Regions from separate parts of the Streptomyces sp. DSM 118878 genome, predicted to be linked through region 1. Evidence: riboswitches for the same ligand, from Rfam matches in the RefSeq annotation. Region 1 holds a riboswitch; each other region holds the start of a gene.

The links. Region 1 has a riboswitch for cobalamin ahead of ACRAKF_RS02940 (energy-coupling factor ABC transporter permease). Riboswitches for the same ligand answer to the same signal wherever they lie in the genome.
Region 2: it holds a riboswitch for cobalamin, as region 1 does, so the genes downstream of both, ACRAKF_RS25750 (ribonucleoside-diphosphate reductase subunit alpha) here and ACRAKF_RS02940 (energy-coupling factor ABC transporter permease) in region 1, are expected to answer to the same signal.
Region 3: it holds a riboswitch for cobalamin, as region 1 does, so the genes downstream of both, cobN (cobaltochelatase subunit CobN) here and ACRAKF_RS02940 (energy-coupling factor ABC transporter permease) in region 1, are expected to answer to the same signal.
Region 4: it holds a riboswitch for cobalamin, as region 1 does, so the genes downstream of both, ACRAKF_RS12095 (ABC transporter substrate-binding protein) here and ACRAKF_RS02940 (energy-coupling factor ABC transporter permease) in region 1, are expected to answer to the same signal.

What each region holds. Positions count from the first base shown of each region.
Region 1 covers NZ_CP193622.1:689,348-693,480, forward strand. The annotation lists gene cbiQ (cobalt ECF transporter T component CbiQ) at 1-137, opposite strand, end outside; gene ACRAKF_RS02935 (energy-coupling factor ABC transporter substrate-binding protein) at 144-566, opposite strand; gene ACRAKF_RS02940 (energy-coupling factor ABC transporter permease) at 566-1,291, opposite strand; cobalamin riboswitch at 1,322-1,505, opposite strand; gene ACRAKF_RS02945 (SDR family oxidoreductase) at 1,689-2,615, opposite strand; gene ACRAKF_RS02950 (FUSC family protein) at 2,804-4,006, opposite strand.
Region 2 covers NZ_CP193622.1:5,761,462-5,765,594, reverse strand. The annotation lists gene mctP (monocarboxylate uptake permease MctP) at 1-1,458, shown strand, start outside; cobalamin riboswitch at 1,593-1,715, shown strand; gene ACRAKF_RS25750 (ribonucleoside-diphosphate reductase subunit alpha) at 1,845-4,133, shown strand, end outside.
Region 3 covers NZ_CP193622.1:6,629,879-6,634,011, reverse strand. The annotation lists gene ACRAKF_RS29405 (precorrin-8X methylmutase) at 1-46, opposite strand, end outside; gene cobG (precorrin-3B synthase) at 58-1,410, opposite strand; cobalamin riboswitch at 1,525-1,645, shown strand; gene cobN (cobaltochelatase subunit CobN) at 1,689-4,133, shown strand, end outside.
Region 4 covers NZ_CP193622.1:2,764,942-2,769,074, forward strand. The annotation lists gene ACRAKF_RS12085 (ABC transporter ATP-binding protein) at 1-11, opposite strand, end outside; gene ACRAKF_RS12090 (FecCD family ABC transporter permease) at 8-1,033, opposite strand; gene ACRAKF_RS12095 (ABC transporter substrate-binding protein) at 1,075-2,127, opposite strand; cobalamin riboswitch at 2,194-2,379, opposite strand; gene ACRAKF_RS12100 (VOC family protein) at 2,387-2,827, opposite strand; gene ACRAKF_RS12105 (helix-turn-helix domain-containing protein) at 2,833-3,693, opposite strand.

The DNA.
Region 1 (4,133 bases):
ACGAGGACGAGGGCCGCGCCCGGCCAGGGCGGCAGCGAGACGGCGAGGGCGGTGAGCCCGAGGCCGAGCACGGCCTTGTCCACGGGGTGACGGCGGCGCCAGCGGCTGCTGTGCGCCGCCGCGTCGATGGGCAGCACCGCCGATCAGACCTGCCCGGCCCCGGTGCGGCTGTCCGCCGCGTCGCCGGACACCTCATCGGACAGCTCATCGGACGGCTCGTCGGGCACCTCGTCGGACGGCTCGGTGTGGCCGTCCCGCACCCGTTCGCGCTCCGCGCCCTGGCGGCGCCCCCTGCGCAGCCCGAAGTAGTACGCGAGGACGCCGGCGCCGAGCGCTGCCTGAAGGGCGAAGAGCGCCGACTCGACCTCGCCGGACGGCGGTTCGTACAGCGGGGAGAACCAGGGCTCGTAGTCGGGGTCGATCTCGGTGATCGCCGTCTCGGCCTGGGCGTCGGCGCCCGCGAACGGCTCCTCCTTGTGGTCGCCGAGTCCCAGCACGAGCGGCAGGACCGCGAGGGCGGCGACGATGACGAGCAGCAGGGTGTTGATCTTCGCGTTCCGGCTCATCAGGCGTTGGCCCCCGTCTCGGTCCTGGTGCTGTCCGTGGCGGTGGCCGCGGCCGTCCGCTTGCGCTGGAGCAGTACGCCGAGCCGCGTGAGCTCTCCCTTGCTCGACTGCACGAGGAGCCGCATCACGAGGACGGTGAGCAGTCCCTCGCTGACCGCCAGCGGGATCTGGGTGACGGCGAAGATGCCGCCGAACTTGCCGAGCGCCCCGAGGAACCCGCTGCCGGGGTCGGGGAACGCCAGGGCGAGCTGGACGCTGGTGACGCAGTACGTGGACAGGTCGGCGACGAAGGCGCCGCAGAAGACCGCCGCCATGAGCGGCACGTCGTACCGCTTCAGGAGCCGGTAGACGGCGTATCCGGCCCAGGGCCCGACGATCGCCATGGAGAAGACGTTGGCGCCGAGCGTGGTGAGCCCGCCGTGGGCGAGCAGCAGTGCCTGGAACAGCAGCGTGATCGTGCCGAGCACCGCCATGATCGGCGGGCGGAACAGGATCGCGCCGAGGCCGGTGCCCGTCGGGTGGGAGCAACTCCCGGTGACCGACGGGATCTTCAGGGCGGACAGGACGAAGGTGAAGGCTCCGGACGCACCCAGGAGCAGCGTGCTCTCGGGGTGCTCCTTGACCTCACGTGTAAGGGAGCGGACTCCGTGGACGACGAACGGCGCGGACGCTACGCCCCAGGCGATCGCGTGCGCCGGCGGGAGGAAACCCTCGGCGATATGCATGGCTCAGCAGACCCTCTCCAGCACCTCGTGGATGGACAACGTGCCTTGGCCGGTCTCCTGGCTGACGGGTAGTACCGCCCGAACTCCGCCTTCCCGGGCGCGTGTGCGCCCAGTGGCTGCCGCGAGGGCTGGAGCCGGACATCCCGATCACAGTGGCGAGGGCCGCACCGGCATCACACCGGATTTCCCGAGCACCAAGGCGTGGTGACAGTAGTGCGCGAGATGGAGGCATGACAACTCACCCCCAGGTCATCGCGGTGTCCGGTGGCGTGCTCCGGCGCGCGGAAAGCGCGGGGCGCCCCCTCGGAGGTGAAGGGGCGCCCCGCGCTGTCAGGTGCGTGGCCAGACCGTGGTCAGGCCGTGGTCAGGCCGTGGTCAGGCCATGCTCACGCCGTGGTCAGCGGGTGTCGGTCTCACCGCCCGTCACGGCGAGGACCTCGCCCACGGTGAAGCTGGAGTCCCCGTCGGAGGCCAGATAGACGTAGGCGGGCGCGAGCTCCTCCGGCTGGGCGGGACGGCCCAGCGGGGTCTCGCTGCCGACCTGGGAGAGGCCGTCCTCGGGCATGTGCGGGTCGGCCGTGTTGAGGACCGTCCACACGGGTCCGGGGGCGACGACGTTGGCGCGGACGCCCCGCTTGGCGAGGTGGGGCGCGATCGACTTGGTGAAGGTGATCAGGGCCGCCTTCGAAGCCGCGTAGTCGATCATGGTGGTGCTGCCCTTCAGGGCTTCCTCCGTGGCCGTGGCGATGATCGCGTCGCCCGCGTCCAGGTGCGGCAGGCTCGCCATGACCAGGTGGAAGTAGGCGTACACGTTCGTCTTGAACGTGCGGTCCCAGTCCTCGGCGTTGAGCTGTTCGAGCTCCAGCTTGCTGTTCAGGTAGGCGGCGTTGTTGACCAGGATGTTCAGCGTCCCGAACTCCGCCACGGTGCGTGCCACGGCGTCGCGGCAGAAGTCGGCGTCGCTCACGTCGCCGGGCAGCAGCAGACAGGTGCGCCCGGCCTTCTCGACGAGCCGCTTGGTCTCTTCGGCGTCCTGCTGCTCCTCGGGCAGGTGGACGATGGCGACGTCGGCCCCTTCGCGCGCGTAGAGCCAGGAGATGGCCCGGCCGATCCCGGAGTCGCCGCCGGTGATCAGCGCGACCTTGTCGAGCAGTTTGTCGGCGGCCTTGTACCGCGGTGCCTCGTAGCGGGGCCGCGGGGACATGTCGGCCTCGACGCCGGGCGGCGGGCCGTGCTTGTCCCCCGGGAACGGAGGCGTCGGCTCGGACGTGACCTGCGGCGTGTCGTGGCCGCTCGTGCGGGCGTCGTGCTGGCCCTCTTGCATGGGGAGGCCTCCTGCGGGAGTCGGGGCATGGATGGTCGGTCACCGCGTGCCGCCCGGGATCGGTGACCCGGGTCGGGTGCCCGTGCCCCCCGGGGGACAAACGGTGCGAACGGCGCCCGGAGGGCCCCGAGCCACCGAGCCACCACGGGGCCGGGCCACCACGGGAACGCGGGACCGCGGGCCGGAGGTCAGCACGTGTCCTTCAGCACGTCGCAGGTGTGCTGGACCTCCTCCATCAGGCGGTTCGCCTCGACGACGAGGACTCCGTACGGGCGGGCCGGGTCGGCCAGCGGCAGGCCTGAGCGGGCCGCCTGCTCGGTCACCGCGCGGGCGCAGTCCTGGGCGTCGTCGGACAGTTCGCCCAGGTGCCGAGCCTGCTCGGCGAGGGAGGTCTCGCCGAGTACGGCGAGCACGTCGGTGATCTTCGAGATGCTTTCGAGGAAGTCGGCGTAGCTGCCGAAGAACGCGCCGTCGTCGAGCCTGCCCTCCTCCTGCTCGGTCCACTGGTCGAGGCTGCGGGTCAGCGACGAGACCTGGTACAGGGCACGCACCAGGGCTTCGAGGACCGCCCCGTAGCCCTCGAACGAGACATGGTCGCCCCGCTTCCTGCGCAACAGCAGCCGGGGGTTGTAGTAGAGGCTCTCCTCCGCCGTGCGGAAACCGTCCCGCGCCTGCGTGATCATGCCGCCGGTCTGCTCCGCCCTGCTGCGCCACTGGGCGCAGTGGTCGGCGTCGATCTCGTTCTCGCGCAGTACGGGATACATGTCGCTCACCAGGTCGCCGAGGGCGGCGGAGAGCGTGCGCAGGCCGGACTCCGCACTGCTGTACCGCATCGGCGGGGCGACCGTGAGGTTGACGATGACACCGATGCCGCAGCCGATCAGGACGAGGAGGACGATCTGCCCCAGCTGGGTGATCTTCTGGCTGTCGGAGGAGGCGAGGGCGTAGACGGAGAAGGCGAAGAACGCGCCGGTGGCGACCTGGGGGCCCTGGGAGCCGAGCGCGGGCCAGCGCCCGATGGTCAGGCCGATGACCGCCACGACCACGAACGTCAGCAGATCCGAGCCGATCATGGACCCCAGGGCCGCCACCATGGCCACGCCGACCGCCACGGCCGCCAGATAGCGCAGGGACTGGAGCAGCGACTGATAGACCGTCACCTGCATGATCAGCACCGCGGAGAACGGCGCGAAGGCGGGCGACGTCGTGTGCAGCACGTCGTAGGAGATGAACCAGGCCAGGGTCGCGGCCAGCGTGCTCTTGAAGATGAGCAGCAGGGTGTGACGCTCGTAGCCGGGTGTCGCCAGGGCCCGCTGCCACCACTGCCGCGCCCGGCCGGACCAGCGCCGGACAGCGCCCGGCATCCGCTGTCCCTCGTCCTCGCCGGCCATGCCCCGCTCCGTTCCGTACCGTTCCATTCCGCTCCCGCTGTTCCCGCATGCGGGGTTCCCAGCCGGAACGGTGTGACACGCGGAAATACCGGCCGCCGAATTCTCTTGGTGAGGCACGTTTATCTCG
Region 2 (4,133 bases), 5.1 Mb from region 1:
CTCGGCGGCGACCTCTACACCGCGTACACCTTCGTCGCCGTGCCCGCGGCGATCTACGCGGCGGGCGCGGCCGGCTTCTTCGCGGTGCCGTACACGATCCTCGTCTACCCGCTGATCTTCACCTTCCTGCCGCGGCTCTGGTCGGTCTCGCACAAGCACGGCTATGTGACGACCTCGGACTTCGTGCGCGGACGCTTCGGCTCCAAGGGGCTCTCCCTGGCGGTCGCGGTCACCGGCATCCTCGCCACGATGCCGTACATCGCGCTCCAACTCGTGGGCATCCAGGCCGTGCTGGACGTCATGGGCGTCGGCGGCGGCCCCGACACCAACTGGTTCATCAAGGACCTGCCGCTCCTCATCGCCTTCGCGGTGCTCGCGGCGTACACGTACTCCTCGGGTCTGCGCGCCCCCGCCCTGATCGCGTTCGTGAAGGACGGCCTGATCTACCTCGTCATCGCCGTGGCGATCATCTACATCCCGATCAAGCTGGGCGGGTTCGACGAGATCTTCCGGGCGGCCGACGCCAAGTTCTCCGCCGCCAACGACGCCGCGGGCAAACCCGTCGCGGGCCTGGCGCCGGCGCAGACCGGGCAGTGGACGTACGCGACACTGGCCCTCGGCTCCGCGCTCGCGCTCTTCATGTACCCGCACTCGATCACGGCGACGCTCTCCTCCAAGAGCCGCGACGTGATCCGCCGCAACACCACGATCCTGCCGCTGTACTCGCTGATGCTCGGCCTGCTCGCGCTGCTCGGCTTCATGGCGATCGCGGCCGGGGTCAAGGTGGAGAACGGGCAGCTCGCGATCCCGCAGCTCTTCGAGAACATGTTCCCCGACTGGTTCACGGGCGTCGCCTTCGCCGCGATCGGCATCGGCGCGCTCGTCCCCGCCGCCATCATGTCGATCGCCGCCGCGAACCTTTTCACCCGCAACATCTACAAGGACTTCATCAGGCCGGACGCGACGCCCGCGCAGGAGACCAAGGTCTCCAAGCTGGTCTCGCTCCTGGTGAAGGTCGGCGCGCTGGCCTTCGTCCTCACCATGGACAAGACCGTCGCGATCAACTTCCAGCTCCTCGGCGGCATCTGGATCCTCCAGACCATGCCCGCGCTGGTCGGCGGCCTGTTCACGCGCTGGTTCCACCGCTGGGCGCTGCTGGCCGGATGGGCGGTCGGCATGCTCTACGGCACCCTGGCCGCGTACGGCGTCGCCTCTCCCTCGCAGAAGCACTTCGGCGGCTCCTCCGACGAGATCCCCGGCATCGGCGAGATCGGCTACATCGGCCTCACCGCGTTCGTCCTGAACGTCGTCGTGACGGTGGTCCTCACCTTCGTCCTGAGGGCCATGAAGGCCCCCGACGGCATCGACGAGACCTCGCCCGAGGACTACACCGCGGACGCGGGAGACCCCGGCGTCGCCACGGAACTGCCCCCGGCCACCGCGGGCGCCGCCCACTGACCGCACCCCTCGCACGGGCCCCCGGGGGCCCTCTCCGGAGATGACGCAGGGCCGCCGGGCAACCGGCGGCCCTGCGTCATCTCCGCGTACCGACACAAGATGTGGGCCCGCTTCGGCGAGCCAGCACAAGATGTATGCTCATGCTCGCTGTCGCCGCAGGGGAATCCGGTGCAAGTCCGGAACTGTCCCGCAACGGTGTACGTGTACGCATTTGGCGTACGCGGAGTCCGAAGACCTGTCGGCAGCGCACCCGTGCCGTCCGGCCCGGGTGCCGACCGTCCGGGCCTCGCGGAGTGGGCCGGTGGACGTGGTGCACCGCCCTGCGCGCGTGCTGCCCGTGCGCCTTCCCCTCCCCTGGCCCAGAGCCGAGCGAGGGAGTGCCCCACGTGACCATCGCGCCTGCCGAACCAGCGTCAGCGACGAAGCCGCCGACCGCCGAGGGCGGCGAAGGAACCGACGGCCCGGGAACCGCGCTGCTGCGCACCCTGACCGACCTCACCGCCGACCTGCCCGACGCCGACCCCGGCCGGGTCGCCGCCGCCGCGCTGCGGGGCCGCTCGGCCCGTGCCGACGAGGCGGAGCTGCGGGAGCTCGCCACCGAGGCCGCCGCGGGGCTCATCTCCGAGGACCCGGAGTACTCGAAGCTCGCGGCCAGGCTGCTCTCGATCGGCATCCGCGAGGAAGCGGCGACGCAGGGCGTGCGCTCCTTCACCGACTCCATCGCGGTGGGCCACCGCGAGGGTCTGATCGCCGACCGCACGGCGTCGTTCGTGACGGAGCACGCGGCCCGGCTCGACGCGCTGGTGGACGCGGCTCTCGCGGACGGCGCCGACTTCCGCTTCGGCTACTTCGGCCTGCGCACCCTGCACGGCCGCTATCTGCTGCGCCACCCCCTCACCCGCCAGGTCATCGAGACCCCGCAGCACTTCATGCTGCGCGTCGCGAGCGGCCTCGCGGAGGACGAGGGTGCCCGCGCGGTGGACGAGGTCGCCGCGCTGTACGGCCTGATGAGCCGCCTGGACTACCTGCCCTCGTCGCCGACGCTCTTCAACTCCGGCACCCGCCACCCGCAGATGTCCTCCTGCTACCTCCTCGACTCCCCGCTGGACGAGCTGGACTCGATCTACGACCGCTACCACCAGGTCGCGCGCCTCTCCAAGCACGCGGGCGGCATCGGACTCTCGTACTCCCGCATCCGTTCCCGCGGTTCGCTGATCCGCGGCACGAACGGCCACTCCAACGGCATCGTGCCGTTCCTGAAGACCCTCGACGCCTCGGTCGCCGCCGTGAACCAGGGCGGCCGGCGCAAGGGCGCCGCCGCGGTCTACCTGGAGACCTGGCACTCCGACATCGAGGAGTTCCTCGAACTGCGGGACAACACCGGTGAGGACGCGCGCCGCACGCACAACCTCAACCTCGCGCACTGGATCCCGGACGAGTTCATGCGCCGGGTCGCCGCCGACCAGGACTGGTCGCTGTTCTCCCCCGCCGACGTGCCCGACCTCGTGGATCTGTGGGGCGAGGAGTTCGACGCCGCCTACCGCGGGGCGGAGGCCGCCGGGCTCGCGAAGAAGACCCTCCCGGCCCGGGAGCTGTACGGCCGCATGATGCGCACCCTCGCGCAGACCGGCAACGGCTGGATGACGTTCAAGGACGCCGCCAACCGCACCGCCAACCAGACGGCGGAGCCCGGCCACACCGTGCACTCCTCCAACCTCTGCACGGAGATCCTGGAGGTCACGGACGACGGCGAGACGGCGGTCTGCAACCTCGGCTCGGTCAACCTCGGCGCGTTCGTGGACACGGCCGCCGGTGACATCGACTGGCAGCGGCTCGACGAGACCGTCCGTACCGCCGTCACCTTCCTCGACCGCGTCGTCGACATCAACTTCTACCCGACCGACCAGGCCCGGCGCTCCAACGCCAAGTGGCGCCCGGTGGGCCTGGGCACGATGGGCCTCCAGGACGTCTTCTTCCAGCTCAAGCTGGGCTTCGACTCCCCCGAGGCGCGCGCCCTGTCCACCCGCATCGCCGAGCGGATCATGCTCGCCGCGTACGAGGCCTCCGCCGACCTCGCCGAGCGGAGCGGCCCCCTCCCCGCCTGGGAGAAGACCCGCACCGCGCGCGGCGTCCTGCACCCGGATCACTACGACGTCGACCTGACGTGGCCGGAGCGCTGGGCCGCGCTGCGGGAACGTATCGCCGTGACCGGCATGCGCAACTCGCTGCTGCTCGCCATCGCGCCGACCGCCACCATCGCGTCCATCGCGGGCGTCTACGAGTGCATCGAGCCGCAGGTCTCCAACCTCTTCAAGCGCGAGACGCTCAGCGGTGAGTTCCTCCAGGTCAACGCCTATCTGGTGAAGGAGCTGAAGCGGCTCGGCGTCTGGGACGCGCAGACCCGCGAGGCACTGCGCGAGGCCAGCGGCTCCGTGCAGGGCTTCGGCTGGATCCCCGAGGACGTGCGCGCGCTGTACCGCACGGCGTGGGAGCTCCCGCAGCGCGGCCTCATCGACATGGCCGCCGCGCGCACGCCGTTCCTCGACCAGGCGCAGTCCCTGAACCTGTTCCTGGAGACGCCGACCATCGGCAAGCTCTCCTCCATGTACGCCTACGCCTGGCAGCGGGGCCTGAAGACCACGTACTACCTGCGCTCGCGCCCCGCCACGCGCATC
Region 3 (4,133 bases), 5.9 Mb from region 1:
AGGACTCGCGGTAGATCGCCGCGCCGTCCTTCTCGTAGTCGAACACTGTGCTCTCGCTCATTTCGTGGCCGTTGTGGTGGTGGCCGTTGTTGTGGTTGCCGATGTCGTACGCGTACGTGCCTGTGCCGTACGTGCCGTGGTGACCGCCTCTGTGAGGGTGGTGCCGGTCACGGGGGTCGCCGTGCCGCCGGTGCGCGCCGTCACCTCGTACCGCCCCTCACCGGTGGCGAGTACGTCGATCCAGTCACCGCGCGGGTGTCCGCAGCGGCGCTCGCAGCCCGACCAGTGGACGGGCAGGCCGCCGAGGCCCGGCACGGCGTCCGCGCGGACGTCGGCGAGGGACTTGGCGCAGCCGGGGCGTCCGGTGCAGGCGCCGACGCCGAGCCAGGGTGACGCGGGGTCGGTGATGAACCCGGCGTCGGCCAGTGCGGCCAGGCGGGCGTGGGCCGCCGTCGCGTCGGCGAAGCCGGGGAGGACGAAGCCACGCCACGGGGTGACCCGCAGTTCGTCGGCGGGCAGCGGCAGGAGGGCCCGCCACTGGGCGGCGGTGACCCGGCCGAGCGGGGCGTTGACGGCGACCGCACGGCCGATGACCCCGGGCGGCGGCGCAACCGCCGGCTCCCCCGCACTCGGCGTCAGCGGCTCCCCCGCGGCCAGCGGCTCCCCGGTCGTCGGCGCCGCCGGGATCGACGCCCGCCGCAGCGCCTCGGCGACCCCCGCCTCGCAGCCGCGAGGCAGTTCCCGCACCCGCCAGGCCCCGTTCCCCGCCTCACGCGCCGCGGCGAGGAACGCCCCGGCCGCGGCGAGGGCGGCGCGCGGGGCGTCCGCGGCGGCCACCCGCAGCGCCACGGCCCCGACCCGCACGACCGCCGTCCCGCCCGATTCTGCGATCAAGGTCACATCGCCGCCGAGCCCCGCCATGTCTCCGCGCCCGTCGTCGAGGGCGAACAGGAAGCGGCCGGACAGCGCGGTGGTCCACTCCTCCGCGCAGAGCAGCCCGTCCAGCTCACGGGCCCACAACTGCACGTCAGCGAGGCCTTTTCCGTCGATTCCGGCGAGCGGGGAGGCCACGATGTTCCGTACGCGTTCATGGCGCGCGGAGGGCAGCAGGCCGGCGTCCGCGAGCAGCGCGGCCAGGGGGGAGCCGCAGTCCTCGGCGAGGCCGCGCAGCTCGACGTTGCCGCGCGAGGTGACGCTGAGCCGGCCGTCCGCGAGGCGCTCCGCCGCGTCGGCCAGGACCAGCGCCTGACGGCCGGTCAGGAGCCCTGCGGGCAGCCGGAGTCGGACCAGCGCACCGTCGTCGGCGAGGTGCGGGCGCAGGGCTCCGGGACAGGCGTCGCCCCGGTCACGTATGAGGGATTCGCCCTTGTTCGTGGAGGTCGCTCGGGTGGGCGGCATGGCGGCGAGCATACCCACGCGCTTCCGGGCAGTCGCCTCCCGACGAGGGCCGTCGGGGCAGCCTGCCGCCCGCTCCGGCGCGGGCAGGACTTACTATGCAGACGGCGGTCCGCCAGGTCCGCCGACGCCAGCGACGGCGTGGGCCCGACAGGGGCCCGAAGGAGGAAGCCCGGTGTGAATCCGGCGCGGTCCCGCCACTGTGAGCCCCACCCACGTGGGGTGAGCCAGGAACTCCTGCCGTCCATACGACCACCCGGGGCGCGGACACCCCGAGGAAGGCCTGCGCCCGCATGCTTCTGCTGCTGTCGACCTCCGACACCGATCTGCTCAGCGCCCGCGCGGCGGGGGGTCCGGTCGACTACCGGTTCGCCAACCCCTCCCGCCTGGACCTCGCCGAGCTGCCCTCCCTGCTCGACGGCGCCGACCTGGTCGTCGTACGCCTTCTCGGCGGTGTCCGTGCCTGGCAGGACGGCCTGGACCAGCTCACCGCCAGCGGTCTGCCGGTGGTCGTGCTCACCGGTGAGCAGGCGCCCGACGCCCAGCTCATGGCCTCCTCCACGGTGCCGATCGGCATCGCCGCCGAGGCGCACGCCTACCTCGCGCACGGCGGCCCCGCCAACCTGGAGCAGCTCGCCCGCTTCCTCTCCGACACGGTGCTGCTCACCGGCCACGGCTTCGAGCCGCCCGCGGCGGCGCCGTCCTGGGGCCCGCTTGAGCGCGCCGCGCGTGACGTCGAAGGCCCGACCGTGGCGGTGCTCTACTACCGGGCCCACCACATGAGCGGCAACACCGCGTTCGTGGACGCCCTGTGCGGCGCGATCGAGGACGCGGGCGCCCGCCCGCTGCCGCTGTACGTGGCCTCGCTGCGCGCCCCGGAGCCGGAGCTGATCGAGGAGCTGCGCGCGGCGGACGCCATCGTGACGACGGTCCTCGCGGCGGGCGGCACCAAGCCCGCCGAGGCGTCGGCCGGCGGTGACGACGAGTCCTGGGACGCGGGCGCGCTGACCGGCCTCGACGTGCCGATCCTCCAGGCGCTCTGCCTGACCGGGTCGCGTTCGGCCTGGCAGGAGAACGACGAGGGCGTCTCGCCGCTCGACGCGGCCAGCCAGATCGCGGTGCCGGAGTTCGACGGGCGGCTGATCACCGTGCCGTTCTCGTTCAAGGAGATCGACGAGGACGGCCTGCCCGCCTATGTCGCCGACGCCGAGCGCGCGGCCCGCGTCGCCGGGATCGCCGTGCGGCACGCCCGTCTGCGGCACATCCCGGCCGCCGACAAGCGCCTGGCCCTGGTCCTCTCCGCGTACCCGACCAAGCACTCCCGCATCGGCAACGCGGTGGGCCTCGACACCCCCGCGTCCGCCGTCGCGCTGCTCCGCAGGCTCATCGACGAGGGCTACGACTTCGGACCCACCGAGGAGATCCCGGGCCTGGTCTCCGGCGACGGCGACGAGCTGATCCGCGCGCTGATCGACGCGGGCGGCCACGACCAGGACTGGCTCACCGAGGAGCAGCTCGCCGCCAACCCCGTCCGCATCCCGGCCGCCGCCTACAAGCGCTGGTACGCGACGCTGCCGCAGGAGCTGCGGGAGTCCGTCGAGGAGCACTGGGGGCCGCCGCCCGGCGAGATGTTCCTCGACCGCTCCCGCGTGGACGCCGGCGGTGACCCCGAGGGTGACATCGTGCTCGCGGCCCTGCGCCGCGGGAACCTGCTGATCCTCATCCAGCCGCCGCGCGGCTTCGGCCAGAACCCGATCGCGATCTACCACGACCCGGACCTGCCGCCCTCGCACCACTACCTGGCCGCGTACCGCTGGATCGCCGCGTCCGCCGAGGACGGCGGCTTCGGTGCCGACGCGATGGTCCACCTGGGCAAGCACGGCAACCTGGAGTGGCTGCCGGGCAAGAACGCGGGCCTCTCGGCGGCCTGCGGCCCCGACGCCGCGCTCGGCGACCTGCCGCTCGTCTACCCGTTCCTGGTCAACGACCCGGGCGAGGGCACGCAGGCCAAGCGCCGCGTGCACGCCACGCTCATCGACCACCTGGTCCCGCCGATGGACCGCGCCGACTCCTACGGCGACATCGCGCGCCTGGAGCAGCTCCTCGACGAGTACGCGCAGATCAGCTCCATGGACCCGGCGAAGCTGCCCGCGATCCGCGCGCAGATCTGGACCCTCATCCAGGCCGCGAAGCTCGACCACGACCTGGGTCTGGAGGACCGCCCGGACGACGACGGCTTCGACGACTTCCTGCTGCACGTCGACGGCTGGCTCTGCGAGATCAAGGACATGCAGATCCGCGACGGTCTGCACGTGCTCGGCACCGCCCCGGCGGGCGCCGCCCGCGTCAACCTCGTCCTGGCGATCCTGCGCGCCCGCCAGATCTGGGGCGGCACCTCGGCCCTGCCCGGCCTGCGCGAGGCGCTGGGCCTCGACGAGTCCGCCGCGACCCGGGTGAGCGCCGACGAGGCCGAGGCGAAGGCCCGCGCCCTCGTCCAGGCGATGGACGACGCCGACTGGGACCTCTCCGCCGTCCCCGCCGACCAGAGCGAGCAGGTCAGGGCCATCCTGGAGTTCGCGGCCCGCGAGGTCGTGCCGCGCCTGGCGGCCACGACCGCCGAGCTGGACCACTCCGTGCACGCCCTGAACGGCGGCTTCGTCCCGGCGGGCCCCTCGGGCTCCCCGCTGCGCGGCCTGGTCAACGTCCTGCCGACGGGCCGCAACTTCTACTCCGTCGAC
Region 4 (4,133 bases), 2.1 Mb from region 1:
GCGGACGTCACGACACCCTCCGCGTCCGGTAGAGCACCGCCACGAACGCCGGTACTCCGATGAGTGACGTCACCACGCCCACCGGTACCTCCTGGGGATCGAGGGCCGTACGGGCCAGAGTGTCCACCCAGACCAGGAAGACCGCCCCGGCGAGCGCCGTGACGGGGAGCAGCCGGGCGTGGCCCGAGCCGACGAGCGCGCGGGCGGCGTGCGGCAGGACCAGGCCGACGAAGCCGATGGCGCCCGCCGAGCTGACGAGGGCCGCGGTCAGCAGCGCCGTCACGCAGAGGAGGACGAGGCGGGTGCGGGCCACCCGTACGCCCAGGGTCGCCGCCGCCTCCTGGCCGAACGCGAAGGCGTCGAGCGTACGGGCGTGGCCCAGGCAGATCAGCAGACCGAGGGCCAGCACCGCCGCGCACATCCACACGTCCGTCCAGCCGGCCCCGCTGAGCGAGCCGAGGAGCCAGAACAGCACGCCACGGGTGGTCTCGGCGTCGCCCGCGGTGAGGATGAGGAACGACGTCAGCGCGGAGAAGAGCTGCATGGCGGCCACGCCGGACAGTACGACCCGGTCCGTGGAACCGCCGAGGGTGTGGCTCAGGAGCAGCACCAGGGCGAACGAGCACAGCGCCCCGGCGAAGGCGCCCGTCGAAATCGACAGCGCTCCCCCGCCGACGCCGAGGACCACCACCGCGACCGCGCCCGTGGACGCGCCCGAGGACACCCCGAGGACGAACGGGTCGGCGAGCGGGTTGCGGAGCAGGGACTGCATGACCGCTCCGCAGACCGCGAGGCCCGCGCCGCAGACCGCGGCGAGCAGGGTGCGCGGCATCCGCAGGTTCCAGACGATGCCGTCCCTGATCGGGGTGAGCCGCGTCTCTCCCCAGCCGAGGTGCGCGGCCACCGCCGACCACACGTCGGCCACGGAGATGTCGGCGGGGCCGATGGTGACGGCCACCGCCACGGAGAGCACGAGTACGGCGACTCCGGCCGGCCACAGCAGGCTGCGGCACAGCGGATTCCGGCGCAGCAGGCCCCGGCGCGGCAGGTCCTGCGTCACGGGGGCGGCGGACGTCACTTGACGAGCCCGAACTTCCGCAGCCCGGCGGCCACTTGTTCGACGCCGTCGACGGTACGGATCGTGGGGTTCATCGCCTGGCCGCTCAGCAGCACGTACCGCTTCTTCTTGACGGCGGTCAGGTTCTTGGTCGCCGGGTTGGACTCAAGGAACCTGATCTTCGCCGCGGCGGACTCCGCCGACTGCGACTTGCGGGTCAGGTCGCCGATGACGAGGACGTCGGGGTCGCGGTCGGCGACGGTCTCCCAGTTGATCTGGGGCCATTCCTCGTGGGTGTCGTCGAAGACGTTCTCGGCGCCGAGCTCGCGCGTGATGATCCCGGGTGCGCCGCAGCAGCCCGCCATGTACGGGGCGTCGGAGTTGGCGAACCAGTAGAGGAGGGAGGTGTCGGAGGCGTCGATGTCCTCGGTGGCCCTGGCCACGCGGCCCTTCAGCTCCGCCACCAGTTTCTCGCCGCGCTTCTCGACGCCGAAGACCTTCGCCAGGTCCCGTACCTCGCCGTAGACGGTGTCCATGGTGAGGGTCTTCACGCGCTTGCCGTCGCCGCCGCCGTCGTTGTCCTTGCCCGCGCAGTCGCTGGGCGAGACGTAGACGGGGACGCCGAGGTCGGTGAACTTGGCGCGGTCGGCGACGCCGCCCTTGCCGACGGTGTAGAGGAAGGAGGCGCTGACGAAGTCGGGTTCCTTGGAGAGGACCTTCTCCAAGGCGGGGTAGCGGTCGGCGAGCCGCTCCACCCCCGCGTTGTCCTTCTCCAGGTTCTTCAGGACCGGGTCGGTCCAGGTGCCGGTGCCCGCCATGCGGTCGGCGAGGCCGAGGGAGAGCAGGATCTCCGTGGAGCCCTGGTCGAGCGAGACGGCTCGCTGGGGCGGGGCCTTGACCTCGGTCTTCTCGCCGCAGGAGGCGACCGTCACGGGGTAGCCGTCCCGCGCGGCCCCTGCCGTCCCGCCCTCGCCGGCGGAACCGCCGCCGCAGGCGGTCAGCGTCGCGAGCACTCCCGCGCAGCACAGGGTCAACAGGGTCGACTGAAGTATTCGGGCTTTCGAGGACACGTGATCCCTTGAGTCTCACGGCTCATACGCGGAGCCTGGCCTGCGTCACGGCCTCTGCCGCCCGGTGTGCGGGCAGAGGCGCCAGCAGGTCTTCGGACTCGGGATCGACCGGGCGGAACGCCTTCCCGGGCGTCCGTGGACGCCCAGTGGCCGTGTGCTCCGCCCGTCCCCCTCACCGCTGCGCGTCAGTTCCGGATTCGCACCGGATTCCCTGGCCCAAGTGTGGGTTTGACTGGCTTGCGCAAGTTATCACGCGGGCTCAGAGGGTCTGGCCGGGCCTCGGCTCCCCGCGGTAGGTGCCGAAGAACCAGCGGTTGCCCTCGGGATCGGCGATGCCGAACTCACGACTGCCGTACGGTTTGTCCCCGATCTCCGCGGTGATCTTCACGCCGGCCTCGGTCAGGCGGGCGTACAGGGCGTCCACCTGGTCGGTGACGACGTAGGCGCCGGAGGTACCGGGCTTGCCGCACGTGCCGTCGGCCGCGGCCGGGTCGTACGAGCCGAGCATGATCCCGCCGCCCTCCGGCCAGTCGAGCTGGGCGTGGGCGACGCGGTCGCCGTCCTCGTACACGGCGGTGCGCAGGAAGCCGACGGTGCCGACGAGGAAGTCGATCAGCGCGTGGGCGTCCTCGGCCTGGAAGGTGGGCCAGATGGTGGGGGCGGGTGGGGGGTTCTGGGTGGGGTTCTGTGTGGTGTCCATGCCTTTTACTCTCCGTCCGGGCTGTGTGCCCCGGCTTGGATATTCCGGCACTCTTCGGCCAGCCAGCCGGTGGGGCTGGCTCCCGTGTACTGCCGGAAGTCCCGTACGAGGTGGGAGTGGTCGTAGTAGCCGCAGTCGGCCGCGATCCGGGCCAGGTCCTGCGGGGTGCCCGTCCCGGCGGCGCGGACCACGGCGGTCTTGGCGTGCTGGAATCGCATCAGGCGCGCCACCTGCTTCGGGGCGAGGCCCGTCTCGGCGCGGAAGAGCGAGGTCAGGCGGCGTTCGCTGAGCGCCACGTGCCGGGACAGGCCGCCGAGGGTGCCCGCGCCGCGGTGCCTTGCCAGCCAGGCCCAGGCCTCGGCTACCTCCGGGCGTACGGAACCGGCCGCCCGGTCGTCGGCGGCGCGGCGGCGCAGGTAGGCGGAGAGGGCGGCGAAGCGGTCCTCCCAGTCGTCGAGCTCGCAGAGTCGCTCACGGAGCTCGGCGGCGCGCTCGCCGAACACGTCCGTGCCGTGGACGACGAGCTCACCGGTCAGCGCGGCCGCGGGCAGGCCGAGGAGCGCGCGGGCCGCGAGGGGGTGGACGGCGAGCTGGATGCCGGCCTCGTGCTCGGGCTGGACGACATGGGCGGGGCGCTGGTGGAGGCCGCCCACGATGATGTCGGTGCGGATGGCGTCCGCGCCGGTGGCCTGGGCGGGTGTGTGGCCGGTGGCGATGGGGCCGTCGAGGGAGAAGATCACCGTCAGGTACGGGGAGGGGAGGCCTCGGTGCAGGGCCGGCCGCTGGCCTGTGGTGCGGTAGCCGGTCGCCGAGATGACCATGCCGGCCAGCGGGGGCACGGTGCGTATGAACTCCCTGGAGGCCATGGGTTCAGTATGCGGGGCTCTCCCCTGCGGGGCCTGGCGGCGGCCTTGGCTTGGCGGGGCCTTGGCGTGGCGGGGCCTTGGCCTGGCGGGGCCTGGCCGGTTCGTTCCCTGCGGGTGGTGGGGGTTGTTCGCGCCGTTCCCCGCGCCCCTTTCCCGGGCTGGCCGGTCCATGGTCGCTGCGGGTCGTGGGGGGGTACTCGCGCAGTTCCCCGCGCCCCTTTCCCGGGCTGGCCGGTCCATGGCCCCCGCGGGTCGTGGGGGGTCTCGCGCCGTTCCCCGCGCCCCTTTCCCGGGCCGGCCGGTCCATGGTCGCTGCGGGTCGTGGGGGGTCTCGCGCCGTTCGCCGCGCCCCTTGGCGGGGGCGTTCGCCGGAGCTGGCGCCGGCGGCAGCGCGCTCTGGGCGGTCTCCGAGGCGGAGGCCGCGGGTACCTCTGCCAGAA